3 regions of the Actinoplanes subglobosus genome follow, and region 1 is predicted to be linked to each of the others. Evidence: riboswitches for the same ligand, from Rfam matches in the RefSeq annotation. Region 1 holds a riboswitch; each other region holds the start of a gene.
What was found. A riboswitch is a leader RNA that binds a small molecule or an ion and turns the genes downstream of it on or off. The one in region 1 is predicted to bind S-adenosylmethionine.

Region 1 (5,970 bases):
CAGGGCGGTGGCGGCACCGACGAGCTGATCGGCGGCGACGGCAACGACGACATGGACGGCGGTGACGGCGACGACCGGATGGACGGCGGCATCGGTGACGACCGGATGGACGGCGGAGGTGGCAACGACGACGTCGAGGGCGGTCCCGGCCTCAACGCGTGCGTGCCGGACCCGGACGACGCCGGCGGCGACAAGTGCACCGACAAGGCCGTCCCGCTGATCGACATCACCTCGCTGAAGTGGGTCGGTGAGAACGCCGTCGACAACACCGAACCGCGGACCGTCTCGGTCAGCGCGCACATCACCGACGACCGCAGCGGCATCGTCTACGCCTCGGTGTCGTTCCGCAACCCCGACCCGGAAGGGCCCACCCTCTCGCTCTGGAGTTACGGCGCCCCGGCCGTCGGCTACACCCACGACGGCACGTTCACCATGTCCGGCCAGCTCCCGGCGCTGTCCCGCTCCGGCGAGTGGACCCTGGCCAGCGTCTATCTCACCGACCGGGTGCACCGGTGGACGGTCTACAACGTCCAGCCCGACGGGACCGCGACCTACCAGGGCAGTCTCAACCAGGAGAACACCGACGGCGGGACCGCCACCCTGACCCCGCTCACCGTCACCGGCGACTACGACGCGGCCGGTCCGGAGGCCGACCTCACCGGGGCGCAATGGCAGACCCCGCGCGAGCTCGACAACACCATCGACCGTACGGCCACCCTGCGCCTGCCGGTCACCGACGACCTGGCCGGGGTCAACTCGATCGGCATCGCCCTGACCAGCGTCAGTGAGCCGTTCGGAATCCAGGCCAACCTCGGCAACAGCACGCTAGTGGAGGGCGGCACCATCACCGACGGCGACTGGGAGGTCAGCGGCATGCTCCCGGCGCACCTGCCGGCGGGCGTGTGGCGGGTCTACGGCATCACGCTGTGGGACAAGGCGAACCGCTACCGCCAGTACTTCCGCCCCGACGACGCCGAGGACGGCGTGAACTGGCCGGCCACCATCACGATCACCGGCGACGCCACCTCCGACCGGGACAAGCCGGCCCTCGATCTGACCGGCGGCGAGATGCTCGGCGACAGCACCGGCGACAACAGCGTCGACCGTGACGTACGGATGCGCATCCACGCCTCCGACGACATGAGCGGCGTCGTGGGTATCTCGGCGCACATCCGTACCGACGGCGCGGAGAGCTGGCTCGGCGGCTCCGAGGGCAACGAGGAGGACGGCTGGGTGATCGGCGGAACCCTGCCCGCCACCACCACCCCCGGGCAGTGGTGGATCGACAGCATCATGGTCCAGGACCGGGTCGGCCGCTACCGCTACTACACGATCGCCGCCGACGGCAGCTACACCACCGACGACGGCGGGAGCGGCCAGTCCAGCCTGCCGAAGTACACCCTCACCCCGATCGGGGGCGGGTTTGCCACGAACTGACCCGGGCAACCCACGGGTATGCCCACACGTGACGAACTGCCCGACACCCTCAAACGGTCACCGAAGAAGGCCCAGGACACCTTCATCAAGACCCACGACTCCGCCGTCGAGCAGTACGGCGAGGGCGAGCGCGCGCACCGCACCGCGTTCTCCGCGGTGAAGCACTCGTTCGAGAAGGTCGGCGACCACTGGGAGGCGAAGAAGCGGAAGGGCCCGAGCGACGCGAAGGCCGCCGGCAGCCGGGACACGAAGGCCGAGACCGCCGGCGGCGTCGACGCCAACGCCAGCAAGGAGCATCTGCTCGGCATCGCCCGGCGTCTGGACGTGACCGGCCGGTCCCGGATGACCAAGCCGGAACTCGTCGAGGCCATCCAGAAGGCCAACGACCGCGAGACCCGCCGGGCCCGCGACTGATCCCGGCCGCGACTGATCGGTCACGCCGCGGTCGTGCCCGCACCATCCCGGTGGGCACGGCCGACCGGGCGACGATCATCCGAAGGGGGACGGCGGCCGGGGGTCGCCACGGCGGCGGCCGGGCACGTGCGACGATCGGGCGGTCCCCGTCCGGATCGTCCGCCGAGGTAGCCCCCGATGCGTACTGCCCGCGCCGTCGCGGTGGCCCTGACCGGCACGCTGCTCGCCCTGCCCGCACCGGCCGCCTCCGCTTCCACCGCTTCGGCACCGCGGACTCTGGCCGGTGACCTGGAGCGGATCTTCGCGGACCGGCGGCTGGCCGGGGCCACCGTCGCCGTCGACGTGCGGGAGGCGGCCGGCGGCGCTGTCGTCTACCGGCGCAACGCCGGGCTGCGGGTGCTGCCGGCGTCGAACCAGAAACTGCTGACCGCGGCCGCCGCCCTGGAGGTGCTGGGGCCGGGCTACCGGTTCCGCACCAGCGTCCGGGGCCGCGGAAAGGACCTCTACCTGCGGGGACAGGGCGATCCGACGCTGACGTACACCCGGATCGACCGGCTCGCCGCGGCGGTGGCCCGGGGCACGACCAAGCGGTACGCCCGGCTGATCGTCGACGACTCGTGGTTCGACCGGGTGCCGCTCGGGCTGGACTGGTCGTGGCAGGACGAGACGTCCGCGTACACGGCCCCCGTCTCGGCGCTGACGTTCGCCGCGAACGGCCGGTTCGACACCGCCGCCGTCGAGATCCGGTACCGGGGAGTGGCCGGGAGCAGGCCCGCCGTACGGGTCTGGCCACCGGCCGGCAGCATCCGGGTCGTCAACCGTGCCGCCACCCGGGGCAGCGGCGACGCCGTCACCGCGGTACGCGTGCACGGCACGAGGACCGTCACCGTCAGTGGTGCGATCGGGGCGGGCCGGTCGGGCACGGCACTGGTGTCGGTGCCCGATCCGGCGGCGATGACCGCCGGACTGTTCACGGCGGCACTCCGGCGACACGGTGTGACGATCTCCGGGCGTACCCTCCGGGGAACCGTGCCCGCCGGCACCCGGGCGGTGACCGCCCAGTCGTCCCGGCCGCTCAGCGAGATCCTGCCGCCGTTCCTCAAGCTGTCCAACAACGGCATCGCCGAACTGCTGGTCAAGGCGATGTCACGGGCTGCCGATCCGGCGAGGCCGGGAAACTGGCCGACCGGCCTCACCGCCGCGACCAGCGCCCTCGGCCGCCTCGGCGTCGACACCAGGCTGCTCACCATGGGTGACGGATCAGGGTTGAGCCGCCGCAACTGGCTGACCACCGGGCAGGTGACCACGCTGCTGGAGAAGGCGCAGCGCCGCACCTGGTTCCCGGCGTTCCGCGCCGCGCTGCCGGTCGCCGGCAACCCGGACCCGATGATCGGCGGCACGCTGCGCAACCGGATGCGCGGAACCGCGGCGGCCGGCAATGTCCGCGCCAAGACCGGCACGCTGACCGGCGTCAACGCCCTCTCCGGTTACGTCACCGCCGCCGACGGCCGCAGCCTGGTGTTCTCGTTCGTCGTGAACGCCGCCGTCGCCTCCGCCGTCCCCCTCCTCGACGAGGCCGCGGTGGCACTCGCCGCCTGACCCACGGCGGCCGTCCGCGGTGATATGTTGCGCGCAGGTCATGAGCGCCAGCGTCAAGCCCCGGCTCGCTGGCCGGCAACCCTCCGCTTCGTGGGCGGGGTGCCCCGGGTGATGACCGGGTCCGGCGTGTCCCGCGCCGGGCAAGCCGCGACCTTCCGAGGTGACCCTCATGAATCATCCTGTGCTGTACGGCCGTCTCGTCCGGCTGGAGCCGCTCGCCCCGCATCACGCCGCCGGTCTGGCCGCGGCCGCAGAGGAGTCCCGCGACTCATACGACTGGACGTGGGTGCCGACCGCCGCGACCGCCGTCCGCTATGTCGACGAGCAGCTCGCCCGAGCCGGTCTGTCGCCGTACGCGCAGGTCAGCGTGCGGACCGGCCGCCCGGTCGGGGTCACCGCCTACTGGGATCCGCGAGGTGAGCCGCTGACCGCGATCGACGTCGGGTTCACCTGGCTGGCCGCGTCCGCGCAGCGCTCCGGGATCAACCTGGAGGCCAAGTATCTGCTGTTCAAGCAGGCTTTCGAGGGGTGGTCGGTGCGCCGGGTGGGCCTGAGCACCGACGCCCGCAACGCCCGGTCACGGTCGGCGATCGCCGGGGTCGGCGCCCGCTTCGAGGGGGTGCTGCGGAACTGGTCGCGGTCCTGGGCGCCAGGGGAGGACGGACGGCTGCGGGACTCGGCGCTGTTCTCGGTCGTCGCCGAGGAATGGCCGGAATGTCGGGCCTACCTGGAACATCGGTTGTCCGAAACGCGGTAGTCCATGTGCCCCAGAACGACCTCGACGAGAGGTACGGGGTTGGATGGCCGGGAGGAAGACGGTGCCGCGGCGGATCTCGTGGTGGGGCTGAGCGACCCGCCGGCCGGGACCGGGAGGCGATCCGCACCGGTGTGACGGCGCTCTGGCCGGGCGGCGCGATGGACCGGTGGTGGTGGCGCGGTCCGGAGGGCGACCTCCGGACCGCGGACCTGATCAGCTGGAGCAGGTGTTGAGCATGGTCTGGAGGGCGGTCTTCTCGCTGGACTGCAGGGTCAGCGAGTAGTAGTACTTCACCGCGATCCACATCTTGGAGTAGGTGCAGCGGTAGGAGCTGACCGACGGCTGCCAGGTGGACGGGTCCTGGTCACTCTTGGACTGGTTCACGTTGTCGGTGACCGCGATCAGCTGCGGGCGGGTCAGGTCGTTGGCGAAGCTCTGCCGCCTGCTGGTGGTCCAGGCGCTGGCGCCGGAACGCCACGCCTCGGCCAGCGGCACCACGTGGTCGATGTCGAGGTCGGAGGCCGCGGTCCAGGTGGCGCCGTCGTAGGGGGAGTACCACGAGCCGGAGGTGGCGGCGCAGGCCGAGCTGACGACGACGTTCGTGCCGTCCCGCTTCAGGACCGTCTCCCGGGTGTTGCAGGTCCCGGAGATGGTGATCCAGTGCGGGAACAGATCACGGTCGTAGGTGCTGGCGTTCGCCTCGGCGGCGACGGTCAGCGCGTTGAGGTAGGTCTGGGCCGTCGACTTCGACGGGATCCCGGTGGGGGCGGCCTGGGCGGGGGAGACCATCAGACCGATAGTGATCAATGCGGCCGTGACGCCGGCCATCAGGGGGCGGGGGGAGAGGGGCATGATCGGCTCCTTCATGTCGTCCGATTCGGACTACACAGATCTACGGGAGCCGGACGTCACCGGATGATGACGTTCATGAATTTCTTATGTCCGAACAAAAAAGATCAAACCCACCCCTGAAACAAGACCTTAACTTTTGTACGGGCTGTGAACGGCCCCGTGGCTGTCCCCGCGACGCGGTCCCGGTGCAGGACCGATCCGCGACCGCCGGGCTGAATGCGGCCCAAGCCGTTACCCCCCTCGATCGCCCTCCGTCGGCCTCGGTCACCTGCGTTGGCCGCCCAACTTCGCGTCGCCCCTCTTCGCGTCGCCCCTCTTCGCGTCGCCCCTCTTCGCGTCGCCCCTCTTCGCGTCGCCCCTCTTCGCGTCGCCCCTCTTCGCGTCGCCCGCCTTCGCGTCGCCCGCCTTCGCGTCGCCCGCCTTCGCGTTGCTCTCTTCGCGCCGCTCTCCTCGCGTTGCCCTCCGTCATGTCCGCGTTCACCGGGCCGAAAATGATTGCCCACCGACTCGCGAACCCCTCCGGTGTCAGCGGCCGCACGGCTGCCGCCAGCCCTCCACCCGCGCAGGCGTGCGATCAGCGAGGACAGGAGCACCCAATCTGCTTTCCGGGCTGGGTCGGCGATGGCCGCGGCCGCTGTCACCTCCGGCCGCGGTGGCACCCGGGCCGAAGCAACGACGGGAGCAAACAGAACGCCAACGTGCGACCTCACCACGCTTATGGCGACGATGAAAGTCCACAATCTACTCATCGGGATCGTTCATCTTTGTTGTGGCGCAATGCCGCGCACTCAAGAGGTTCCGCATGTCGGCAATACCCGTCCGGGTGATCGGCATCCTGCCGAAACAGGCTTGTCGGGTGGGCCCGAGTTGCTTGATCTCGCTGCGGGCCGCCGGCAGGATCCGTGGGCCGG
Region 2 (12,221 bases), on a different contig from region 1:
GAAGGCACGGGAACGTGGATCCGGCGGAGCGGAGGCGCTTACGACGCGGCGGTGAGGTTGGCGCGGAGATCGGGGACGGGATCCAGCCGGGTGGTCAGCTTCGAGGACGCCGGGTGCGGCTCATCGGGGACGGCTGACCTCGCGGTTCGCAGGGTGCTCGACGGGTCTCCCGGGTCGGCAACCGAAGACTCACGACCGATGGCGGTCAGTGGGGCACAAGGAAGGACGTTCGAAGGCGCGCCACCAGCACCGGACGGGGAGGCGTCAGGATCCGGCGCGGCGGCCACGACGGCCAAGGAGGTGGAGGGGGCACCGGTCGACCCGTTCCGGGGCACCACCGGGGACCCGGCTGGGCGCGCATCCGGTGACGGGCCGGCGGCCTCCGGCGGCAACGCCCGCAAGACGGCAACCACCGAGACCCCGGGAACCGCGACGGGCGGCGCGTCGACGCCGCGGACGGGGACCGGCGGCGCGTCAGCGGCGCGGGTGGGATGCGGCGGGGCTTCGGCCAGGACCGGGGCGGCGAGTGGAGCCGGGACCGGGGCGGGGAATGGAGCCGGGACCGGGGCGGCGAGCGCAGCCGGGACCGAGGCGGCGAGCGCAGCCGGGACCGGGGCGGCGAGCGCAGCCGGGACCGGGGCGGCGAGCGCAGCCGGGACCGAGGTGGGGAGTGGAGCCGGGACCGGGGCGGCGAGTGGAGCCGGGACCGGGGCGGCGAGTGGAGCCGGGACCGGGGCGGCGAGTGGAGCCTGGACCGGGGCGAGGAGTGGAGCCGGGACCGGAGCCGGGACTCGGGCCGGGAGTGGGGCGGCGACCGTGAGGGGGGACGCCGGGGACACGGTCCGGGTGGCCTCGGAGGCGAAACGGGCCGCGACCTCGATGGCGCTGACCACGGCGGCGCGGCGTTCGCCCGGGTGGACGCGGCGGGCGACGGTGAGGTGGGCGCGGAGTTGGAGCATCCGGGCGATGCAGTCGTCGAACAGCGTCAGCATCTCGTCGTGCACTAGGACATCCCTCCCGTTCCGGGCGGGCCGCGGGCAGCGAACGTCCAGGGAGAGCGTGGACTTCCTACGTGTCCCGCGACGCGGCGAGTGAGATCGATCGTAGGTTCCGCAGTGACCCCGAGGTGCACAGTTCGGTAACCATCTGTCGAGAATACGTTTACGGATCGTTTCCCGGGGCACCGCTTTCAAGTTTTGGGACGACCTTCCCAGACAATCGCTGAGCAGCACTTTCAACTTCTTGGTTGACATCCTCGGTGGATGGGTCTAACTTGAGTTTCAACCAAGAGGTTGAAATGAGGGGCTGATGTCGGCGGACACGATGGAACGGGTCTTCGGCGCTCTGGCCGACCCGACCCGGCTCGACATGGTGGGGCGGCTGGCCGGCGGCGACGCGACGGTCAACCAGCTCGCCGAGCCGTACCGGATGTCGCTCCAGGCGGTCTACAAGCACCTGCGCGTCCTGGAGGACGCCGGTCTGGTGAGCCGCCCGCCCGGCCCGCAGCCCCGCGTGGTGCGGCTGGAGACGGAGGTGTTCGACCTGATGGAAGCGTGGATCGAGCGATACCGCCAGCGGGCCGAGGCTCGCTACCGCAGGCTCGACGCGGTGCTGGCGGAGATGAACGACGACACCGAGGGAGAGGGACAGTCATGACCGAGGCGACCATCGAGGCCGACCCGAAGCTGCCGATCATCCGGATCACCCGCGACTTCGCGGCGACCCCGGCGCAGCTGTTCAAGGCGCACACCGATCCGGAGCTGTTCGCGCTCTGGTGCGGGCCGGACTCGCTCACCAACAAGATCGACTACTGGGATGCCCGGACCGGCGGCAGCTGGCGTTACGTCGCCAGCCGCGACGGCGAGGAGTTCGGGTTCCACGGCTCGTTCCACCAGGTCGGGCCGGACCGGATCGTGCAGACCTTCACCTGGGAGGGGCAGCCCGACGGCGTCTCCCTGGAGACCCTGTGGTTCGAGGACCTGGGTGACGGCCGCACCCGCCTGCACGCTCAGTCGCTGGTGGACAGCTTCGAGGGCAGGGACGCCTGGCTCAAGAGCGGCATGGAGGTCGGCGTCGACGAGGGATATGCGAAGCTGGAGCGACTGGCCGCCGAGGGCCGCATCTGAGCCTCGGCCTCGTGCCGGACCAGCACGGCCCGGACGTCGAGGAGCTGGTCGGCGCGCTCGCGGGCGAAACGGTCCCGGTCCCAGCCGGGCACGGCACGCAGGCCGGCGAGCTCGGCGTCGACGTCGGCGACGGTCATCCGCAGCGGGTTGGGCGCGGGGTCGACACGCTCGTTGAACCACGAACTGATCCAGTTGAACATGCTCATCCCCCGATACGGCCCCTCCACAGCGGAGGAGACCATATCGGAGATCGTCGTCACAGTGAACAGGGGGCCGGGACACGCCGTTGCGAGCGGCGCGTCCCGTACCCATTAAAGGGGTTTTGCCGCGAAGAGCTGGTCGAAGACCGCGAACCGGTCGAAGGTCATGGCGTGCTCCCGCGCCCGGATCTCCAGGTCTCGCCGCTCTTGTTCGGACATGTCCAGAACGACCCGGTCGACGGCGTCAGCGAGACCGGCGATGTCGCCGGCCTCCACGATCACCGCGGCGTCGCCGACCGCCTCGAGGACGCCACCGGTCGTGGTGGTGATGATCGGCCCGCCTCCGGCGAGGCCCTTCTCGGCGAGGGCGATGCCGAAGGTCTCGACGAAGTCCGGCTCCGGTTTGGTGGGCAGGGCGTACGCCGCACAGCCCGCCATCAGCAGCGGTTTCTCGTCGTCGTCCACGTCGGTGAGGAAGACGATCCGGTCGTCCTCCTTGGCCATCGCCTGGACGTGTTCGAGTGCCGGCCCGGTCCCGGCGACCACGAGTTTCACGTCGTCGCGGCAGCGCATCTGGCCGTACGCGATGACCAGGTCGTAAATGCCCTTGGCCCGGGCCACCCGGGACAGGAAGAGGACGTAGCGGTCGCGTTTGAGGCCCCGGCGTTCGAGGGCCGCGTCGACGGCCGCCGGGTCGAGGTCGGTGAAGGCCGACGAGTCGATCGGCGGGTAGCTGACGGTGACGCGCTCGCGGCACTGCTCGGCGAAGGTCGTGCCGCAGTGCGCGTCGACCTCCTCGGCCGAGGCGATGATCTCGTCGCGGGTGTACTCGGAGACCGCCACCACCTCGTCGCTGGCGAGGAAGGTGGTCAGCAGCACGGTGGCCGCGCCGAACCGCCCCTCGCGCAGGCAGGAGCGGATGACGTTGGTGACGTCGGAGCCGACCGCCTTGGCGATGGTGTGCACGTCGGGGTCGAACCCGGCGGCCTTCGCCGCGGTGACCGCGTCGTTGATCACCTGGGTGTGGGGCACCAGGTACATCGACAGGCACACGGTGGGCACGGGTTCGGAGAGCAGCTCGACCAGGCGGCCGGTGAGCCCGGCCAGGTGCCGGCCGTCCGGCACCCGGTAGTCGCCGACCGCCTCGGGGCGTTCGACGGTGATGCCGGGGCTGTACGGCAGGAGCCGGTCGAGTGGCTTCAGAGGCAGTCCGGCCGACTGGAGTGTGGGGATCGGCCAGGTGAGCAGCACCACGTCGTCGAAGCCGCGGGTGAGGGCCACCTCGGCGAGGTTGCGGGCCTCGCCGGAGTGCCCGCAGATGACCGGATCGGCGCGTACCGCGATGACGAGGCGGCGGGTCGGTCGGCTCATCGTTGTTCCTTAGGGTGGGAATCAGAGAGGGATGGCGGCCGGATCCCGTGTCCCCAGGTCGAGGGCTCGGGGCCGAGCCGCAGGTGCAGCCGTCCGCCTTGGTGGACGTCGGCGGCGTTCAGGTGGGTGGCGTGCAGGGGCCTCCCGTTGAGGGTCGCGGACTGAACGTACTGGGGTGCCGGGTCGCGGTCGATGCCGTCGACGCCGATCGGTGATTCTCGATGCCCTGAGGTCTCGATGACGAACTCGCCGCCCTCGACCTGGAGGGTCGCGCGCTCGAACGCCGGGGCGTTGACCAGGAAGAGGTTCTGGCCGGCGACCGGGAACAGGCCCAGGGATGCCCACACGTACCAGGCGCTCAGGCCACCCGAGTCGTCGTTGCCGGGCAGGCCGCCGGGGCCGGTGCCGAACTGCCAGGTGAGCGCCGAGTTGACGATCTCGGCGGTACGGTCCGGGCGCCCCGAGTAGTGGTACGCCCAGGGCACCTCCATGTCCGGCTCGTTGTTGAGGCCCTCGAAGCGGTTCAGGGCGTAGCCGGTGGCCATCTCGGCCGGGTCGGGGCAGCGGCCGGGCTGCTTGACCGGGGCCGCGCCGTAACCGAAGAACCGGTCCAGCATGAAACTGAACGCCGCGTCGCCACCGGCCAGCGCGATCCGGCCGGCCATGTCGTGCATCAGGCGGAACGAGTAGTTCCACTTGCCGCCCTCGTAGAACTCCGAGTCCCGCAGCAGGCCGGTCTTCGGGTCGAAGGCGTTCACCCAGTCGCGGCTGCGGCGTTCCAGGTCGGCGGCGAGGCGGTGGTCGTTGAGGGCGCGGGCCACCTTGGCGGTGCAGTAGTGGGCGTACGACAGGTCGAGGGTGTGCGTGATCGGGTGCACCACGCCGTGCTCCCAGAAGTCCTCGCCGTAGAGCCGCCGCAGGTCGTCGACCATGTGCACGAGCGCCCAGGTCCAGTCGATGCCGGGCCGCCGCAGTGCCTGCATGTCGGCCAGGGCGGTGTGGGCGAGTGCGCTGGCCTGCCGGAAGAACCGGTCGGCGCCACGGGCCATCCGGTAGCCGATCGGGAAGTTGCCCTCCTCCTCGCAGACCCGGATCAGCGACTCCAGCATGTCGGCGTAGCGGTCCGGCGCGATCGCCGACAGCAGCGGCATCTGCGTCTTGTAGATGTCCCACATGGTGCAGATGTCGAACGCGTACGGGCCCGGGTCGGGCCAGTTGGGGCTCTCGTCGTCGGCGATGCACGGCTTGATCAGCGAGTGGTACATGGCTGTCGCCATCACCGTGCGCCGGGCCGGGGTGCCGCCGTCGACCTGGACCCGGCCTAGGTGGTCGCGCCAGCGGGACCGGGTGGTGCTCCGCACGGTCTCGAACGCGGAGACGCCGGTTCCGCACTCGCGTTCCAGGTTCTGCCGGGCCTGGTCGCAGCCGCGCAGCGAGAATCCCATCCGGACCTCGATGGTCTGCCCGGCCCGGGCCGGACCCATGAAGAGCATCCCGAACGGGCGCAGCGTGGTGTGCCGGATGCTGTCGAAGTCGAGCCGGGTGCCGCCGGGGATGAGCCGCCGGTCGTACCAGAGCATCTGCCGCCAGCCCGGACTGTCCACCTCGATGTGGACGGAGAGCGGGATGCCCTCCATGACCACGGTCCCCTGGGCCCGGCCGTGGCCCATGCTCTCGGCCTGGGCGCGCAGCGGCACGGTCCGGCCGAGATCTATCGCCAGGCCGCCGCAGGACAGGTCGATGACGACCCGGGCGCTGTGGTGGTCGGGGAACGTGTAGCGGTGGACCGCGACCTTCTCCCCCACGGTGATCTCACAGCGCACGCCGGTGTCCAGGTTGGCCGCGTAGTAGCCGGCCTCGGCGCGCTCGTCCTCCAGCGGCCAGGACTGGCCGAGGTCGTCGAGCGGCTGGACCATCGGGGTGACCCGCACATAGTTGTAGTACTTGCGGATCGCGCCCGTGCCGGACTGCTGGAAGTGGGTGAACCCGGAGGCCTGGTGCCGGTCGAACATCTCCTCCGGCACGCCCTCGGTGTTCTTGGCGTACCGGCCGTAGCCGGTCGGATACGCCCCCGAGTACGCGCACGCCGAGACCATGCCGAGGGGGGAGGTGGCCCCGGGGTGGGTGTTGCCCACCTGCGGCTTCGGCCACCACCAGGTAGCGGCGAGACCGTGTGCCCGGGGCAGGTCGGTGGCCGCTGTGCCGATGAAAGGATCAACATTGTCAAGGATGGCCGGACTCTAACCGGCCATTGAGGTCCCCATGGTTTCGCGCAGATGAACTCCCTCGAAGGTGGCCCTTTCGAAGGACTCCCGGAGCATGACGTCGAACTCGGCGGCGGGCAGTGGCTTGCTGAAGAGGTAACCCTGCACGGCCGGGCAGCCGGCGGCCCGCAGCGCCTCCCAGTCGGCGAGCTCCTCGACGCCCTCGGCGATGGTCGACATGGTCAGCGAGCGGGCCAGCCACAGCACCGCCTGGATGATCGACGCCTTGCGGGGGTCCTCGGCCAGCCCGGCCACGAACGAGCGGTCCAGCTTGACGATGTCCGCGGGCAGTGACTTGAGCCAGGTCAGCGAGCTGTAGCCGGTGCCGAAGTCGTCCAGGGCGATACGCACGCCGAGCTGCTTGAGCGAGGCGAGCCGCTCGCCGACGTCGACGGCCGAGGAGAGCAGGGCGGTCTCGGTGATCTCCAGGACGATCCGGGACGGGTCGAGCCAGGGCACCCGGTTCAGCACGCCGGCGACCATCGGCACGAAGTCGGGCTCGGCCAGCTGGCGCGGGCTGACGTTGACCGAGACGTAGCCGAGCCGGTCCTGCCAGTGCAGCAGGTGCTCGACGGCCGAGCGCAGCACGTGCTCGCCGAGCGGCACGATCAGGCCGGTCTCCTCGGCGGCGCCGACGAAGTGGTACGGGCTGAGGATCTCGCCGTCCGGGGTGCGCATCCGTACGAGCGCCTCGGCGCCGGCGATCTGCCCGTTCACGGTGGAGACCACCGGCTGGAACCAGAGCGGCAGGGTGAGCCGCGGGTCGCCGGCCAGGGCACGGCGGACCCGGGCCTCGGCGGCGATCTTCTCCTGTACGGGCACCCGCAACTCGTCGGTGAAGACCTGGAGCCGGTTGCCGCCGGCCCGCTTGGCCGCGTACATCGCGGTGTCGGCGGCCAGCACCACGTCGTCGGCCGGGATCGCGCCGACCGCCGTGGTCACGCCGATGCTGCACGAGACGGGCAGCTCGTAGCCGCCGACCGCGAGCGGGCCGGCCAGGGCGGCCAGGATGCCGTTGCCGACGCGCAGGCCGGTGCCGGACGGTCCGGCCAGTGCGGCGATGAACTCGTCGCCGCCGAGACGGGCCAGCAGCGAGCCGGTCGGGACCACCTCGGCCAGCCGGTTCGCGAGGGCGCGGAGCACGTCGTCGCCGGTGGTGTGCCCGGCGCCGTCGTTGATCGACTTGAAGCGGTCCACGTCGAGGTAGATGACGCTGACCGGCTCGGGACTGGCCGCGAGCAGCTCGGTCAGGTCGTGCTCGAACGCCTTGCGCGACAGCAGGCCGGTCAGCGAGTCGTGCCGCACCTGGTAGCGCAGCTCGGCCTCGTGGTCGCGGACCGCGGTGACGTCCAGGCAGTGCACGAAGGTCAGGCGCAGCGAGCCGTCCCGGTCGTAGAGGCCGGTGGCGTGGGTCTGCACCCACATCAGCGAGTCGTCGTCGGTACGCCGGTACTGGCGGGTCACGGTGATCGGCTCGCGGGTCTCGGTGAGCATCCGGGTGATCGGCTGCTCGCCCGGGTTGATCGGGCTCAGTGGCAGGTCGGCCATCGAGAAGCCCTCGGGCAGTCCGGCGGGCAGGCGCAGCCAGTCCCGGTAGGCGACGTTGGTGCGCAGCAGCCGCCCGTTCGGGGCGAACATGGCCATCGGTACCGGCGTCTCGTCGAAGGCCACACTGAGCTGGGCCTGGCTCTCGCTCAGGTGCTCCTCGGCCCGCAGCTCCTCGATCTCGTTGAACCGCCACGCGAGCAGCTGGAACGACGCTGCGGCGAGCACCGCGGCACCGTGCAGCAGTGCCCAGACCATCGGGTGCTGCCGTGCCGCGTCGTGCCCGAAGGTGTGGTCCGCCTGCACCACGCCGAAGCCGGCGTGGTGCAGGGTGGTGCCGACCAGGAAGCCGCCGAACGGCGCCCAGTCCCGGTAGAGGGCGAGCGCGGGGATCAGGATGAAGAACGCGAAGTGCGCCTCGGTGAGTCCCTGGCAGATGGCGACGAACCCACCGCTGGCGGCCACGTAGCCGAGTGCCACCGCCAGCGACCGGACCCGCCGGTTACGCGGCAGGGTGGCGACGACCAGGCTGGTCAGCACCATGCCGTCGGTGATCAGGAGATCGCCGGCCTCGGCGTCCCGGAGCACACCGAACACGGTGAGCAGCACCATGCAGACGGCCAGCAGCACCGTCAGCAGCCGGTGCCGGCCGGCCCAATCCTCGTCGCTGAGCCTCCCGCCGGTCGGAAGCCGGTCGCGGAGCCTCGCCATCCACGTCACCACGAACGCAGCATCGGCCGCCCGGGGTGTGGATCACAGGAACGGCCGGGTTGTAGGTCAGGTGCGATCCGTGCCGAGCACCCCGGCCAGCGCCGCGACGATCCGGTCCACGTCACCGGTGGTGCTGCCCAGGCCGAAGCTGATCCGCAGCAGGCCGGGCACGCCGTCGCCGCACGCGCCGGTCCGGTCCGCCCCGGTCAGGCGGCGGACCAGCGGGTGGGCACAGAACTGGCCGGCCCGGACACCGATGCCGTGGTCGCGGCCCAGCCGCCGGGCCACCTCGGCCGGGTCGTGGCCGGACAGCGCCAGCGACACGATGCCGACCCGCGGGTGGTCCGGGCCGAACAGGCTCACCTCGGTGGCGCCGGGCACGCCGGCCAGCCCGGCGCGGAGCCGGGCCAGCAGCCGCTGCTCGTGGTCGCGCAGGGTGCTCCGGCCGGCCTCGGTGAGCGCCTCGCAGACCGCGGCGATCGCCACCGCGCCGAGCAGGTTCGGGGTGCCGCCCTCGTGCCGGGCCGGGCCGGTCGCCCAGGTCAGGTCCCCGGGACGGTCACCGACGGCGGCACTCGCGCCACCACCGGCGAGGTACGGCTCCGCCGCGTCCAGCCAGTCGGAGCGCCCGGCGAGCACCCCGGCACCGAACGGCGCGTACAGCTTGTGTCCGGAGAACGCGAGATAGTCGGCACCCAGGTCGTCGAGGTCGACGGGCACGTGCGGGGCGAGCTGGGCGGCGTCGACGACCACCCGGGCGCCGTAGGAGTGCGCCACGTCGGCGAGCTCCCGTACCGGCCACACCTCGCCGGTGACGTTGCTCGCCCCGGTGACGGTGACCACGACCGGGCCGGTCAGCCCGTCGAGCGCCGTCTTGAGCGCGGTGACCGCCTCGCCCGGCGACGACGGGGTGGCCAGGCGCAGCGGGTTCGGCCAGGGCAGCAGGTTGGCGTGGTGCTCGCCGTCGAACTGCACGGTGGTGGTGCCCGGTGGCAGAGCCCGGGCCAGCAGGTTGAGGGCGTCGGTGGTGTTGCGGGTGAAGATCACGGTGTCGCCGGGACGGGCGCCGACGAACTCGGCCACCACGTCGCGGGCCAGCTCGTAGGCGAGGGTGGACGTCTGGGAGCGCACCCCGGTGCCGCGGTGGACGCTGCCGTACCGCGGGAGGAGGTCCTGGACCGCGTCGGCGGCCGCCCGCACACAGGGAGCCGACGCCGCGTAGTCGAGGTGGACGAAGTCGCTGCCGTCCGAGACGACCTCAAGCGAGGAAGGGATGACCTCAAGTGAGGAAGGGATGACGTCGAGAGAGGAAGGGATGACGTCGAGAGAGGAAGATGGCATGACCGCGCCTCCACGGGTTCGCCGTTTGCCGCTGCCGGATGGCAGCGGCCCGGTCCTCACCCGGGGCACCCCGTCGCGAACGGAAGGGTTGCCGGCCAGCAAGCCGGGGCTGTGTGCTGGCACTCATGACCTGCCGCCGAAGTTAGCAGATGTCACGTCCACCGTCCATTTCCCATGCTCGAAGTAGGGATTAAAGTCATCTGTCATGACGACCTCGTTCCAGCAGCAGTGGGACCAATGGCACACCGAGCACGAGGGGCGGCGCGCCGATCCGCACGGCTTCCTCGCGATCACCGGCCTGCACTGGCTCACCGAGACGCCGCAGCGCATCGACGACGCCCCCGGCGCGTGGAGCACCGGGCCGTCCGGGGTCACCGTCGTCCTGGCCGAGGGTGAGTCGCTGACCACCGCCACCGGCACGATCACCGGCACGCACACGTTCGCGCCGATCGAGGAGCGCGGAGACGTGATCGTGGAGCACGGTGACGTGCACATCGAGATCGCCCGGCGCGGCGGCTACGACGTGGTGCGGCCGCGCAGCCCGCGGAGCCCGCTGCTCACCGCCTACACCGGCACGCCCGCCTACCCGGCCGACGAGAAGTGGGCGGTGACCGGGCGGTACGTGCCGTTCGACGAGCCGCGGGAGTACACCGTGGGATCGGTGGCCGAGGGCATCGAGCACGTCTACGAGTCGCCGGGGCGGGTCGAGTTCGAGGCCGGCGGCGAGTCGTTGTCGCTGATCGCGTTCAACGGGAGCACGCCGGGCTCGCTGTCCGTGCTGTTCACCGACGCGACCTCGGGGCTGACCACCTACGCCGCCAACCGGAGCCTGTCGGTGGCGCCGCCGGCCGCCGACGGCACGGTCACGATCGACTTCAACCGGGCCACGAACCTGCCGTGCGCGTACGTCGACTTCGCGACCTGCCCGCTGCCGCCGGCCGGCAACAGGCTGCCGATCGCGGTCGAGGCGGGCGAGCGGATTCCGTCGTAGAGTCCGTCCATGGAGGAGCTCGCGGAGCTGATCGCGATCCGCTCGACCGCGGACCGGCCGGACGAGCTGCGGCGTGCGCTCGACCTGCTGCTCACGGTCGCCGGCCCCGATTTCGTGGTACGGCGATTCGAGTCCCGCGGTAAACCGAGCGCCCTGCTGACCGTCCCCGGACGGACCGGCCCACCCCGGGTGATCCTCAACGCGCACCTGGACGTGGTGCCCGGTGAGCCGCATCAGTTCGTCCCGCGGCTCGACGGCGACCGCCTCTACGGCCGCGGCGCCCACGACATGAAGGCGGCCGCCCTCGTGATGACCCGGGTCTTCCGGGACCTGGCCGCCGGCCTGCCCTACGGGCTCGCGCTGCAGCTGGTCACCGACGAGGAGGTGGGCGGCTTCGACGGCACCGGGCATCAGGTGGCGCAGGGTGTCCGGGCCGGGTTCGTGGTCATCGGCGAGCAGAGCGGGCTGCGGGTGGTCACCGAGTCGAAGGGGATCGCCCGGGCCCGGCTCACCGCGTCCGGCCGGACCGCGCACGCCGCCTACCCGTGGCTCGGGGCGAACGCGCTGACCGCGGTGACCGCGGGCGTGCACCGGCTGCTGGCGCGCTATCCGGTGCCGGCCGCGGAGGCGTGGGTGACGACGGTGAACGTGGCCTCGATCAGCACGCCGAACCAGGCGGCGAACGTGGTGCCGGCCACCGCGGAGGCGCTGCTGGACATCCGGTTCCCGCCGTCGGACACCGACCTGGCCGGGCGCGGCCCGGACGAGGTGGCCGCGTTCCTGAGCGAGGTGACCGGCGTGACGGCGACGGTCGAGGCTCTCGGGGCACCGCACTTCGCCGATCCGGGCAGTGCCGAGGTGCTCCGGCTGCGGCGGGCCGCGCGGGAGGCCGGGTTCGACGGGTCACTGCTGCGCAAGCACGGGGCGGCGGACGGGCGCTTCTACTCGGCCGAGGGCGTGCCCGCGGTGATCTTCGGGCCGGGTGGCGACGGGCAGCACGGCCCGGAGGAGTATGTCGATCTGCGGACGCTCACCCCGTACCGGGAAGCGCTCGAAGGCTTCTTGAAAGGCCTAGACGGCTAGCAGGTGCTCGACGCGGGCGGCGATGGCACGCAGATGGGGGCGGCGGTCGGCGCCGACCTTCGCGTTCCACGAGCAGGGGCCCTGGCGGTGCAGCATCTCCGCGTAACGCGTCTCGGTGTCGACCCGCACGCCGGCCGGGCCGACGGTCTGGTCGGCGTAGGTGAGGGCGTCGGCCATCAGGCTGCGCTCGTCGGGGAAGGCCGCCATCTGCTCGGCGAGACCGCGGGCCGCGCCCACGAAACGGGCGCCGGAGTGGAAGGCGACCAGACCGGCGATGCGGGCCGGCCAGCCCTCGGTGCTCAGGTGCACGGCGCCGTCGAGCGGGTGGAACCCGGTCAGGGCGATCGGCGCGGCATAGCCGATGTCGTGCAGCCACGCGGCGGCCACCAGGACGTCGGGGTCGAGGTCGAGACGGTCGGCGAGCTCGGCCGCCCGCTGCGCCACCCCGGCCGTGTGCTTCCACCGATTGCCACTGTCACCGATCAGGGACTCGGCGACGGTCCGCGCCAGCAGGGCGCGGGTGGGGGCGAGAACAGCGGTCATCGCCGGATGCTACGTCTCCGCAGGTTAACAGCGGATGGACGGACGA
Region 3 (12,221 bases), on a different contig from region 1:
GCGTACCGGCCGGGCACGCGATCAGCAACATGGTCAACGCCGGCTACACCGGGCGGACCACCAGCGTGAGCGTCACCTCGTCGGGCGGGGCGGTGGCCAGCACCGTGCTCCAGCCGGACGCCGACCTGGCCGCGGCGCTCACCGTCACCCCGGACACGGTGCAGCGGCCGGCCACGCCGCAGCCGGTGGCGTACACCGCGATCGTCACCAACGGCGGCCCCGACCTGGAACCGGACGCCCGCGTCACGATCACCCTCCCGGCCGGGGTCACCGCGGGCACCCTGCCGTTCGGCTGCATGGCCGTCGGCGCCGTCGTCACCTGCCCGCTCGGGCCGCTGCTGGCCGGCCATCAGGCGAGCGTGACCGTTCCGGCCGAGGCCGGCTCCACCGCCGCGGCCTCGGCGGTGGCCACCCTGACCGTGGCCGGGGACGGCCGGGACACCGGGCCCGGAGACGACACCGCGACCGCGACGCTACGGGTCAACAGCCGGCCGACCGCACCCGCCGCCAACGCCGTGACCTCGCACAACGACCCGGTCACCATCGACGTGGCGGCCCTGGTCAGCGACCCGGACGACACCGTCCTGACCGTCACGCTGGCCAGCGTCCCAGGCCATGGCACCGCCGTCGCCGGAGCGGACGGGAAGATCACCTACCTCCCGTCGGTCGGCTGGACCGGGACGGACACGTTCAGTTACCAGGTCGACGACGGCAGCGGCGGAGTCCGTACCGCCACGATCACGGTGACCACCGCGAACGTGCCGCCGGTCGCCGGCGACGACGAGACCGGCACCCCGTCCGGGCAGGCCGTCGCGATCGCCGTGCTGGACAACGACACCGACGTCAACGTCCCCGACCCGCTGTCGGTAGCCGTTCACATCCCGCCCGATCCGGCCGAGGGCACCGTCGGCCAGGCCGGGAACGTGCTCACCTTCACCCCGGCCGGCGGGTTCACCGGCCGGGCACACTTCACCTACACGGTCATGGACAGCCACGGTGACCAGGACATCGGTGACGTCTGGGTGGACGTGGCGAACACGGCGCCGACCGCCGCCGACGACCTGGCGTCGACCGATCACCACACCGATGTGCTGATCGACGTGATCGACAACGACTACGACCCGGACGGCGACCCGCTCGGGATCGACTCCGTCGGCACGCCCGCCGACGGGACCGCGATCGACGACAACGACCTGGTCCGCTACCAGCCGCCGGCCGGGTTCCGCGGCGACGTGACGTTCCCTTACGCGATCAGCGACGGCCACACCACCGTCACGGCGACGGTCACGGTCACCGTGCGTAATGCTTCCCCGGTAGCCACGGATCACACCGCCACCATCGGCACCGGCCAGTACGCCGACGTCGACGTGCTCACCGGGGCCACCGACGTCAACACGGGCGATCCGCTCCGGATCGCCGGGACCACGATCCCGGCGCACGGCACCGCGGTGGTCCAGGCAGGCGGCATCATCCGCTACACCCCCGATCAGACCTTCTGGGGTACGGACGACTTCGACTTCACGATCGACGACGGCAACGGCGGCACCGACACCCGGCGCATCACGGTGACCGTGACGAACGGGCTGCCGGTGGCCCGCGCCGACGCGATCACCGTCCCGGCCGGCAGCGCCAAGGTGATCGACGTGTTCGCCAACGACACCGACGACCCGAACGGGGAGACGGTGACCGTCACCGTGACGGTCCCGCCCGCACACGGAACCGCCGTACCCGGGCCGGGCCGGATGATCACGTTCACCCCGACGGCCGGGTATCTGGGGCCGGACACGTTCGACTACACACTCAGCGACGGGAACGGCACGACGACCACTACCGTGACCATCGGCGTCGTCAACATCGCGCCGCAGGCCAGGGCCGACACCGCCGTCACCGACACGGACACACCCGTCACCGTCGACCTGCTCGGCAACGACGACGACGCGAACGGCGACCCGGTCACCGTCGCCGCCGTGACCGGGGGCGGGTTCGGCACGATCCGCCGGGGGCCGGGCGGCACCGTCACCTACCGTCCGCGGGCCGGGTTCCAGGGTGTCGACACGGTCGGCTACACGATCGAGGACCCGGCGCGGGCCTCGTCGTCGGCCGTCCTCACCGTGATCGTCCGCAACGCCCCGCCGGTCGCCGTGGACGACGACTTCGCCGCGGAGGAGTCCGCACCGACGATCCTGGACGTACTCGCCAACGACCACGACCCGAACACCGGCCAGCCCCTCACGGTGACCGAGGTCCGCACGACCGGGGGCGGCACGGCGGTCATCGACACCGGCGGGACGGTCACGTACGTCTCGGCGCCGGGCGCGTGGACTGACTCGCTCACGTACACGATCAGCGACGACATGGGCCGCACCGACAGCGCCGCGGTGACCGTCCACATCTACCGGCTGCCCCGGCCCACGCCGTCCGCTACGGCCTCGGCGTCCCCGCCGGTCCCACCGTCACCGACCTCCCCGTCGCCGGGTGCGCCGCCCTCCGGCTCGCCGTCGCCGGTGCCCGGTTCGCCGTCACCGGGGTCACCGTCACCCGGTTCGCCGTCACCCGGTTCGCCGTCACCCGGTTCGCCGTCACCCGGTTCGCCGTCACCGGCCCCGCCGTCGTCCGGGCCGAACCGGCCTCCCCTGGTGACCGGTGACCTGACCGCGGTGACCTCGGGCGAGGAGGTGACGTTGTGGCCGGCTGGCAACGACTCGGACCCCGACGGCGACGACATCACCCTCGTGGGCGTGGGCCGGCCGGCCCACGGAACGGCGCGCACCGGCCCCGGCCCCGGGATCGCGGCCGCCGGGGAGAGCATCGGCGCGGTCACCTACATCCCCGACGACGGTTTCACCGGCCTCGACCGGTTCACCTACACGATCACCGACGGGCGTGGCGGTACGGCGACCGGGATGATCACGGTCCGGGTCACGGCGGCCCGGCCCGACATGCCGGTGACCGGCCCGGACAGCGCCTCCGTGGCCCGGGCGGGTGCGCTGGTCGTACTCACCGGGGCGTTCCTGCGCTGGCTGACCGCCGCCCGGCCCGGACGACACCGCAAACGGTGAGAAACCGACCGCCAGACCGCCACCCGACCCGGACGACACCGCAAACAGTGAGAAACCGACCGCCGGACCGCCGCCCGACCCGGACGACACCGCAAACGGTGAGAAACCGACCGCCAGACCGCCACCCGACCCGGACGACACCGCAAACAGTGAGAAACCGACCGCCAGACCGCCGCCCGACCCGCGCGGCACCGCGAAGGGTAAACCGCGCGGCACCGCGAACGGTCAACGACGACCCGGTGGCGATCGGTGGAAACGCCGAACGGGCGGGCCGCTGAGGGCGGCCCGCCCGTTCGTCAGGTATCACCTGGTGTTACTCATGGACTCAGAAGTCCATGTCACCGCCGCCCGGGGCACCGGCCGGAGCCGGGGTCTTCTCGGGCTTGTCGGCCACGACGGCCTCGGTGGTGAGGAACAGCGCGGCGATCGACGCGGCGTTCTGCAGCGCCGAGCGGGTGACCTTGGCCGGGTCGATGATGCCCGCGGCCAGGAGGTCGACGTACTCGCCGGTCGCGGCGTTGAGGCCGTGACCCGCGTCGAGGTTGCGCACCTTCTCCACCACGACGCCGCCCTCGAGGCCGGCGTTCACGGCGATCTGACGCAGCGGGGCATCGAGCGCGACCTTGACGATCTGCGCGCCGGTGGCCTCGTCGCCGGCCAGGTCCAGCTTGTCGAACGCGGTCTTGCCGGCCTGAACCAGCGCGACGCCACCACCGGGGACGATGCCCTCCTCGACGGCCGCCTTCGCGTTGCGAACGGCGTCCTCGATGCGGTGCTTGCGCTCCTTGAGCTCGACCTCGGTGGCCGCGCCGACCTTGATGACCGCAACGCCGCCGGCCAGCTTGGCCAGACGCTCCTGCAGCTTCTCACGGTCGTAGTCGGAGTCCGAGCGCTCGATCTCGGCGCGGATCTGGTTGACCCGGCCCTGGATCTGCTCGCCGTTGCCGGCGCCGTCGACGACGGTGGTCTCGTCCTTGGTGATGACGATCTTGCGGGCCGAGCCGAGCAGCGACAGGTCGGCGGCGTCGAGCTTGAGGCCGACCTCCTCGCTGATGACGGCGCCACCGGTCAGGATGGCGATGTCCTCCAGCATGGCCTTGCGGCGGTCACCGAAGCCGGGGGCCTTGACGGCGACCGACTTGAAGGTGCCACGGACCTTGTTGACGACCAGGGTGGCCAGGGCCTCGCCCTCGACGTCCTCGGCGATGATGACCAGCGGCTTGCCGGACTGCATGACCTTCTCGAGGATCGGCAGCAGGTCCTTGACCGCGGAGATCTTGCTGTTCGCGATGAGGATGTAGGGGTCGTCGAAGACGGCCTCCATGCGCTCGGCGTCGGTCATGAAGTACGCCGAGATGTAGCCCTTGTCGAAGCGCATGCCCTCGGTGAGCTCCAGCTCCAGCCCGAAGGTGTTGCTCTCCTCGACGGTGATGACGCCTTCCTTGCCGACCTTGTCCATGGCCTCGGCGATGATCTCGCCGACCGTGGAGTCACCGGCGGAGATGGAGGCGGTGGAGGCGATCTGCTCCTTGGTCTCCACGTCCTTGGCGAGCTGCGAGAGCGCCTCGGAAACGCTGGCGACCGCGGCCTCGATGCCCCGCTTGAGACCCAGCGGGTTGGCGCCGGCGGCCACGTTGCGCAGGCCCTCCCGGACCAGCGCCTGGGCCAGGACGGTCGCGGTCGTCGTGCCGTCACCGGCGACGTCGTCGGTCTTCTTGGCGACCTCCTTGACCAGCTCGGCGCCGATCTTCTCGAAGGTGTCCTCGAGCTCGATCTCCTTGGCGATGGATACACCATCGTTGGTGATCGTGGGGGCGCCCCACTTCTTCTCGAGCACGACGTTGCGACCCTTGGGGCCGAGCGTCACCTTGACGGCGTCGGCGAGCTGGTTCATGCCACGCTCGAGGCCCCGACGAGCCTCCTCGTCGAATGCGATGATCTTGGCCATACGGCGTTGTCCTCCCGGACATCCGCGGTGCCGGGCCTCGTCGGCCCCGCTCTCCGCACGTTGAGGAAGTCTGCGGACGCCACCACCTGGCGAAGGTGACGTCCTCAGGCCGAGCCGGATAGCCCGCGACGACCGGCTCCGTGCCCCGATGCCGATGGCAGCATCGCGACCGGAACCCCACCGTCCCGACCTGTTGGCACTCAGCATGCGCGAGTGCCAATCACTTGTTTAGCACTCTCCGATGGCGAGTGCAAGAAACCCCATCTTCCCGCGAATCCCCGCCGGTGGCCGCGGTTTCGACTAAGGATCTTGACGGCCCAGCTCAGCGGGGGTGCCGGCACGGGCAGGGACGGCCGGACGGGACGTGACGAGCGCCGCAATCGCCCAGGCGACCCCGACCACGGCGTCCACCCCGAACGCCACCACCCACGTCCACAGATCCGGCTCGCTGCCGGGCTCGTCGATCAGAATCGTGAACTGGTACAGCACCGTCACGACGACCGAGGCCAGCACCAGGAGCCGTAGGTCGCTGCGCGTCGCGGCCGGGTACAGGACGGCGGCGAGCAGGCCCAGGAACAGCAGGGTCACCACGCTGTACCCGGCCGGGACGAGCCAGGACCACACGCCGCCGCCGAGGGTGAGGGAGAGCGGAAGCAAGTCGTACACCGAGTCCGCGGCCATGACGACGAGAACCGACGCCACCAGCAGCGCCGCCACCCGGAGCACCGTCACCCGCCGCCTCGCCAGCAGGGCGACCACCGTCAGCGGCACCACCGTGGGAAGGACGGCGAGCAGCGGGAGCACTCTCCGGAGGAGCACGAGGTCGTCGTAGAAGGTGTCCGAGTCGATCGCCGCCCTGATCATCAGCGGGTGGATCGTCATCAGCAGTGCGGTGACGGCCACCGTCGCGGCGACGGACCACGGGTGGGCACGGACGAGCCGGAGGCCGGAGAGGGACTCGAGGACAGGGGGCTCCTCCGCGTACGGCCGCGGGAACTCATCGCTCACCGTCGAATCATGCCGCACCCCCGCCAACCGGTTTAGCGACAACCTGCTTGCCGACCCGCAGCCCCAGCGGTAGTGATGGACGCATGGAGAACTGGGACGTACGGCGGGTGACCCCGGACGACGCCGGGCGGATGCGGGCGCTCCGCCTGGAGATGCTGGCCGACAGTCCGCTGGCGTTCCTGGAGACACTGGCGCAGGCCGCCGCCCGGCCGCACGAGAGCTACCGGCAGCGAATCCGGCAGTCGTCGGAGGGGTTCGACACCGCCCAGTTCATCGTCGACCCGGGTGGGCCGCTGGTCGGGCACGCCGGCGGGACCACGGTTCCCGGCGAACCGGGCTGCACCGTCATCTTCGCGGTCTACCTGACCCCGGCCAGCCGGGGCGGCAAGATGCTCGGCCGGCTCGTCGAGGCGGTCGCCGACTGGTCCGCGGCGGCCGGGCGTGACGAGCTGATGCTCGAGGTGGTCTGCGGCAACGAGCGGGCCGTCCGGGCGTACGAGAAACTCGGTTTCGCCGACACCGGTGTCCGTCTGCCGCACCCGACCGTCCCCGCTCTCACCGAGTTGCAGATGCGCCGGCGGGTCTGAGATGGCCGGGCGCGGGTGGCACGTGACGCGGACGACGCTGACCGCGGTGAACGGGACGACCCTCGTCGGTCTGCTGCTGGCCCTCGGTACCGGCACGAAGGTCCGGCGGGGCCGGCACGGGGTGCTGATCGCGGAGAACTTCCGGTTCCGGATGCCGGCCGGCTCGTGCTTCACGGTCGGCTCGGTGATCATCACGAACCGGTCCGCCGAGTGGCTGCTCGCCGAGGAGCGACTGCGGCTGTTCACGCACGAGTCCCGGCACGCGAGCCAGTACGCGTTCTTCGGCCCGCTCTTCTGGCCCGCCTACTGGGTCGCGTGTGGCTGGTCGATCGCGCTGACCACGTCCTACGGGGTGCGCAACTGGTTCGAGAGGAACGCGGGCCTGGCCGACGGGCATTACCCGCTCGATCTCCCGCTGCGGCCGTGGGTCGTCAGGCTGCTGCGAAAGGAAGTTGGTCGGGAGGACGGACGCACAACGCCTCCGGGCACGTAGCCGTTTGGGTCAGCGCTGGATCGTTGGGACCCTCGGAGATTGTCGCCAAGCTCTGGTGAGGGGCCTCGTACGGCGTCGCGTCCTCCCGCAGAGAGCATCCTGCCCATCCGGAGATCGGAGTGCAAGTCCTCGGAGGAGGTAATTCTGACAACCGGCTGATCGCCGGTGACGGTCAGTGAGAGTTGGTCACGAATTGGTGACCTTCGCCCGTCTGCTCGGACGACCCGGAACAGGGTCAGCCGAGCAGGCCGGCCTCCCGGGCGCCGCGCAGCGACGGCTTGATCGTGTGGGTCGGTCCAACCTGGCCGGCGACCGCGTCGAGCGTCTTCAGGCCCTCGCCGGTGTTGTAGACGACCGTCTCCTTCGTGGGGTCGAGCTTGCCGCTCGCCACGAGCTTCTTGAGCACCGCGACGGTGGTGCCGCCGGCGGTCTCGGCGAAGATGCCGGTCGTCTCGGCCAGCAGCCGGATGCCCGCACGGATCTCGTCGTCGTTCGCGTAGTCCATCCAGCCGCCGGTGCGGCGGACGGCCTCGATCGCGTACGGCCCGGCGGCCGGGTCACCGATGTTGAGCGACTTGGCGATGCCGGTCGGCTTCACCGGGGTGATCACGTCGGTGTCGGCATGCAGGGCGACAGCGATCGGGTTGCAGCCCTCGGACTGGGCGCCGAACACGGTCCAGCCGCCCTCCGGGGCCTCGGCCAGTCCGATCTCGACCAGCTCGCTGAACGCCTTGTCCACCTTGGTGAGCAGCTCACCGGAGGCCATCGGGATGACCACCTGGGCCGGGATGCGCCAGCCGAGCTGCTCGGCGACCTCGTAGCCCAGAGTCTTGGACCCCTCGGCGTAGAACGGGCGGACGTTCACGTTCACGAACGCGGTGTCCTCGAACTCGTCGGTCTCCACGAGCTCGCTGCACAGCCGGTTCACGTCGTCGTAGGAGCCCTCGATGGCGACGAGCTCGCCGCCGTACACCGCGGTGGTGATGATCTTGCCGGGCTCGAGGTCGGCCGGGATGAAGACGATGCTCGGGACACCGGCCCGGGCCGCGTGGGCGGCGACCGAGTTGGCCAGGTTGCCGGTCGAGGCGCAGGAGAAGCGGTTGAAGCCCAGCTCCTTGGCGGCGGTCAGGGCCACCGAGACGACCCGGTCCTTGAACGAGTGCGTCGGGTTCTGCGAGTCGTCCTTGACGTAGAGCGGAGCCTCGATGCCGACCGCCGCGGCCAGCTGCGGGGCGGCGACCAGCGGGGTCAGGCCCGGGTCGAGGGTCACCCGGGTCGCCGGGTCCTGGCCGGCCGGCAGCAGAGCCGCGTAACGCCAGATGTTCTGCGGGCCCGCCTCGATCTGGGCCCGGGTCACCCGCGCGAGCGCCGCCTCGTCGTAGGCGACCTCGAGCGGGCCGAAACACTCGTAACAGGCGTGCTGCGCGGCCAGAGGGTACTCGGCGCTGCAGGCGCGGCAGATCAGGCCACGAGCGGGCGAGGCGGAGGTGTGCGAGGGCGCGTCGACGACAGACGTCATTAGAGTTTCCTCTCATCTTTCCCCGCGGCGACCTGCCGGAACGGGGACGGAATTAGCACCTGCCACACGCGGCTCGTCATCGAGAATCGCTGTGCGGTGGTTGCCGGGGCTTCGTCGGGCCGTATCCCTCTGCCCCTCTGGATGAGGTATTCAGTTGTTTCCAACACCTTACGACGAGATCCCGCGTACGCCACACGAAGTTCCCGAGGTGTGAGCGAACACCCTTCAGAACTCGGCGAGGCAGGAGATCTGGGTGGCCACCGGGCGGTAGCCAAGACTCTCGTTGACCGCGAGCATCGGCTTGTTCTCCTCGTCGTTGCTGGTGAAGGCGGCGCGTACCCCGGAGGCCGCGGCACGCCGCAGTGCCGCCGTCTTCACCAGCCGGGCCAGCCCCTGGCCGCGACGTGCCGGGACGGTGGCGGTCATGTCCGACCACATCCGGTCGCCGTCGCGCAGGACCAGCGAGAACGACACGATCTCCCCGCCCGCGACGGCGGCGGTGCTGGCGTCACGGTCCAGACCCGGTTCGTCCCAGATCTCATAACGCCACAACGGGTACGGCGTGGGCTGCGGCGGGGTCTCACCGGGCTCGTCGGTCGCGGCCGCCACGTCCGCCGCGTACAACGCCTCCTCCGCCACCTCACGCAGCCGCACCACCTGGATCCCGGGTGGCGCCGGCACGAACGGCCGATCGCCGAACCCGGTCAGGTCCAGGGCCGAGAAGCGCATCTCGCGGGACGGCTCGAACCCGTGGGCGCGGGCGAACCGGACCGCGTCCGGGGCGGCCCAGCTGCTCGCCCGCCGGACCCCGACCGACCGCAGGTGGCCGACCGCCTCGCCGAGCAGGGCGGCACCGAGACCCCGGCCGCGGTGCCGCGGGTGCACGTGCAGAGCGACCCGGCCGAACCCGGAATCGGCCGAGCGGGTGTCCCGGAACGCCGAGGTGAAGCCGACGATCCCGCCGTCCCTCTCGGCCACCAGGAAGATCCGGTCCCCGTCGGGTGGTGGCTCGGCGAACATGCGGCGGGTGGCCGCCTCGCCCCGGACCAGATAGGGATGGACCACGGAGCGGAGGGCGACCGCCCCCGCGGCGTCGTCGGGGCGGGCCGGGCGGATCGCGAAGTCAGCCGTCACGACCGCCATGCCATCGCGCGGCCGCCCGGCCGTCAACTCGATTGCACGTCAGGACGTGACGTCCTTGCGGGTGAACCGGAGGAACGCGATACCCCAGAAAAGGGTGGCGTAGACGACCGCGGAGATCGCCCCCTTCGCCAGGTCCTCGGTCTGCACCGGGGTGGAGAGCAGGCCCATCCAGGCGTCCGTGTAGTGGGTGGGCAGGCCGTTACGGATGCTGCCGAGGGCGTCGATCTGGTCCAGGATGCTGGACAGGATCCAGAGCAGCACCGCGCCGCCGACCGCCCCGAGAGCGGCGTCGGTCAGCACCGACAGCAGGAACGCCAGGCCGGCCACGACGAGCAGGGTGGTCGCCAGGTAGGCGCAGATCGCCAGCAGACGCAGCAGGCCCTCGCCGGGTGGGATCTCGGCGGCGATCGTGCTGCCCATCGGGGACCAGCCGTACCGCAGCGTGCCGACCAGCAGGCTGGTGCCGACCAGCAGGAACAGGGCCAGCAGCGAGTAGCCGGCGGCGACGGTCAGCTTGACGCCGAGCAGCCGGGCCCGCGGGACCGGGATCGCCAGCAGGTAGCGCAGGCTGCCCCAGCTCGCCTCGCTGGCCACGGTGTCACCGAAGAACAACGCGACCACCACGACCAGCAGGAACCCGGCCGAGACGGCGAGCCCGAAGAGCGCGAAGTTCAGCCCGCCGGAGGTGGCCAGGTCGGCCATGCTGCTGAACGCGCCGCCGCCGTTGCCGTCGTCGTCGTCGCGGCCGCCGCCACCGAACTCGAAGGCGGCCAGGACGATCAGCGGCAGCAGCACCATGAAGCCGAGCGCCATCTGGGTGCGCCGGCGGGACGCCTGCCGGCGCACCTCGGCCCAGAGCGGCATGGTGCGCGACGGCTTGTAGCCGGAAGCGGCCTCCAGGGTGGTCATCGGTCTCCACTTCCTCGCGAGTTGTCGCCGACCAGGGACAGGAACGCGTCCTCCAGGCGACGGCGCGGCACCAGCCGGTCCACCCCGATGCCGGCCTCGACCAGCGAGGCGACCACCGTGGAACGGGCCGTCCCGTTCATGTCCACGATCAGCCCGTTGGGGCCTTCGGTCTTGACCGAGGCCACCCCGAGGTCCTCGAGGATCCGGGTGGCGGCGGGCACGTCGGAGACGTCCAGCTGGACCGACGGGGAGTCCCCGACGATGTCGCTGACCGGACCGGACGCGACGATCCGGCCCTTGTTGACGACGACCGCGTGGGTGCAGGTCTGCTCCACCTCGGCGAGCAGGTGGCTGGAGACCAGCACGGCCCGGCCGTCGGTCGCGTAGCGCTGCAGGACACGGCGCATCTCGGCGATCTGCGGCGGGTCCAGCCCGTCCGTCGGCTCGTCGAGCACCAGCAGCTCCGGCAGGCCGAGCATGGCCTGCGCGATCGCGAGCCGCTGCCGCATGCCGTGGCTGTACTTCCGGGTCTTGCGGTGCACCGAGTCGCCCAGGCCGGCGATCTCCAGCGCCTCCTCGAAGTGGGCGTCGGCCCACGGGCGGCCGGTGGCCTGCCAGTACGCCTTCAGGTTCTCCTCACCGGTCAGGTGCGGCAGGAAGCCGGGGCCCTCGACGAGCGCGCCGACCCGCGACAGGATCGGGGCGCCCGGGACCAGCCGGTGCCCGAAGACGTAGATCTCGCCCGCGGTCGGCTGGGTCAGGCCCATCAGCACCCGCAGCGTCGTCGTCTTGCCCGCACCGTTCGGCCCGAGCAGGCCGACGACCTGCCCGCGCTCGACGGTGAAGCCGATCTCCTGGACCGCCACGAACCCGTCGCCGTAGGCCTTGCGCAGCCCGTTCACCACCAGCGGGGTGTCCGCGTGCTCCCCGACCACGGCCACGTCACGCCGCCGGTGCCGGACCCGGCTGACCACCAGCAGCACGGCCAGGCCGAGCAGGATCGCCCCGATCACGCCGGCCAGCACGAACCACCAGAGGCTGCCCGGGTCGGCGATCGGCGTGCCGGTCAGCGTGGGCAGGGTCAGGGCCGGCTCGACCGCGACCGTGTACGTCGCGGGCTGGGCGGGAGTGAGGAACGCCTGATCGGAGGTGGCGACGGTGATCCGTACCGTATGACCTGCCTCGATCTGCCGGACGATGGCCGGGAGCGTCACGCTGACCGGTGAGGCCGCATTGATGTCGGCCGGCAGGCCGGTGAGCTTGATCGGCGCCACCAGCCCCGCGCTGAGCGTCGCCGACCCGTTGGCGTCGACGTCGTAGAGCTTGACGAAGAGCACCGCCTCGCCGGTCGGTGACGCCGCCCGCAGTCGCAGCGTGGGCGCGCCGGCCACCTCCACCGGCGCGGTCAGCGCCGCCGACTCGAAGATCGCGTGCTGGCCGGGGACGTCCATGGCGACGCCACCGCTGAGCACCGAGCTGAGCCGGCTGGTGATGCCGGGCACCGAGGAGATGGCGCCGGGGTTGCCGTTCGGCGGGTTCGCGATCGCCTGCGCCT

Region 2: it holds a riboswitch for S-adenosylmethionine, as region 1 does, so the genes downstream of both, ACFO0C_RS31195 (aminotransferase class V-fold PLP-dependent enzyme) here and ACFO0C_RS42090 (GNAT family N-acetyltransferase) in region 1, are expected to answer to the same signal.
Region 3: it holds a riboswitch for S-adenosylmethionine, as region 1 does, so the genes downstream of both, thrC (threonine synthase) here and ACFO0C_RS42090 (GNAT family N-acetyltransferase) in region 1, are expected to answer to the same signal.

The regions. Positions count from the first base shown of each region.
Region 1 covers NZ_JBHSBL010000028.1:372,669-378,638, forward strand. The annotation lists partial or broken gene ACFO0C_RS42075 (hypothetical protein) at 1-1,437, shown strand, start outside; gene ACFO0C_RS42080 (ChaB family protein) at 1,456-1,851, shown strand; gene dacB (D-alanyl-D-alanine carboxypeptidase/D-alanyl-D-alanine endopeptidase) at 2,029-3,450, shown strand; SAM riboswitch class IV at 3,487-3,603, shown strand; gene ACFO0C_RS42090 (GNAT family N-acetyltransferase) at 3,620-4,207, shown strand; gene ACFO0C_RS42095 (GmrSD restriction endonuclease domain-containing protein) at 4,421-5,035, opposite strand.
Region 2 covers NZ_JBHSBL010000020.1:433,812-446,032, reverse strand. The annotation lists gene ACFO0C_RS31225 (hypothetical protein) at 39-1,004, opposite strand; gene ACFO0C_RS31220 (ArsR/SmtB family transcription factor) at 1,309-1,656, shown strand; gene ACFO0C_RS31215 (SRPBCC family protein) at 1,653-2,126, shown strand; gene ACFO0C_RS31210 (glycosyltransferase) at 2,438-3,697, opposite strand; gene ACFO0C_RS31205 (GH92 family glycosyl hydrolase) at 3,694-5,904, opposite strand; gene ACFO0C_RS31200 (putative bifunctional diguanylate cyclase/phosphodiesterase) at 5,938-8,217, opposite strand; gene ACFO0C_RS31195 (aminotransferase class V-fold PLP-dependent enzyme) at 8,284-9,558, opposite strand; SAM riboswitch class IV at 9,575-9,689, opposite strand; gene ACFO0C_RS31190 (DUF1684 domain-containing protein) at 9,764-10,549, shown strand; gene ACFO0C_RS31185 (M20 family metallopeptidase) at 10,559-11,632, shown strand; gene ACFO0C_RS31180 (HD domain-containing protein) at 11,621-12,175, opposite strand.
Region 3 covers NZ_JBHSBL010000017.1:416,458-428,678, reverse strand. The annotation lists gene ACFO0C_RS19850 (Ig-like domain-containing protein) at 1-3,059, shown strand, start outside; gene groL (chaperonin GroEL) at 3,385-5,007, opposite strand; gene ACFO0C_RS19840 (hypothetical protein) at 5,308-6,015, opposite strand; gene ACFO0C_RS19835 (GNAT family N-acetyltransferase) at 6,099-6,602, shown strand; gene ACFO0C_RS19830 (hypothetical protein) at 6,625-7,095, shown strand; gene thrC (threonine synthase) at 7,331-8,614, opposite strand; SAM riboswitch class I at 8,624-8,762, opposite strand; gene ACFO0C_RS19820 (GNAT family N-acetyltransferase) at 8,840-9,748, opposite strand; gene ACFO0C_RS19815 (ABC transporter permease) at 9,797-10,666, opposite strand; gene ACFO0C_RS19810 (alpha/beta fold hydrolase) at 10,663-12,221, opposite strand, start outside.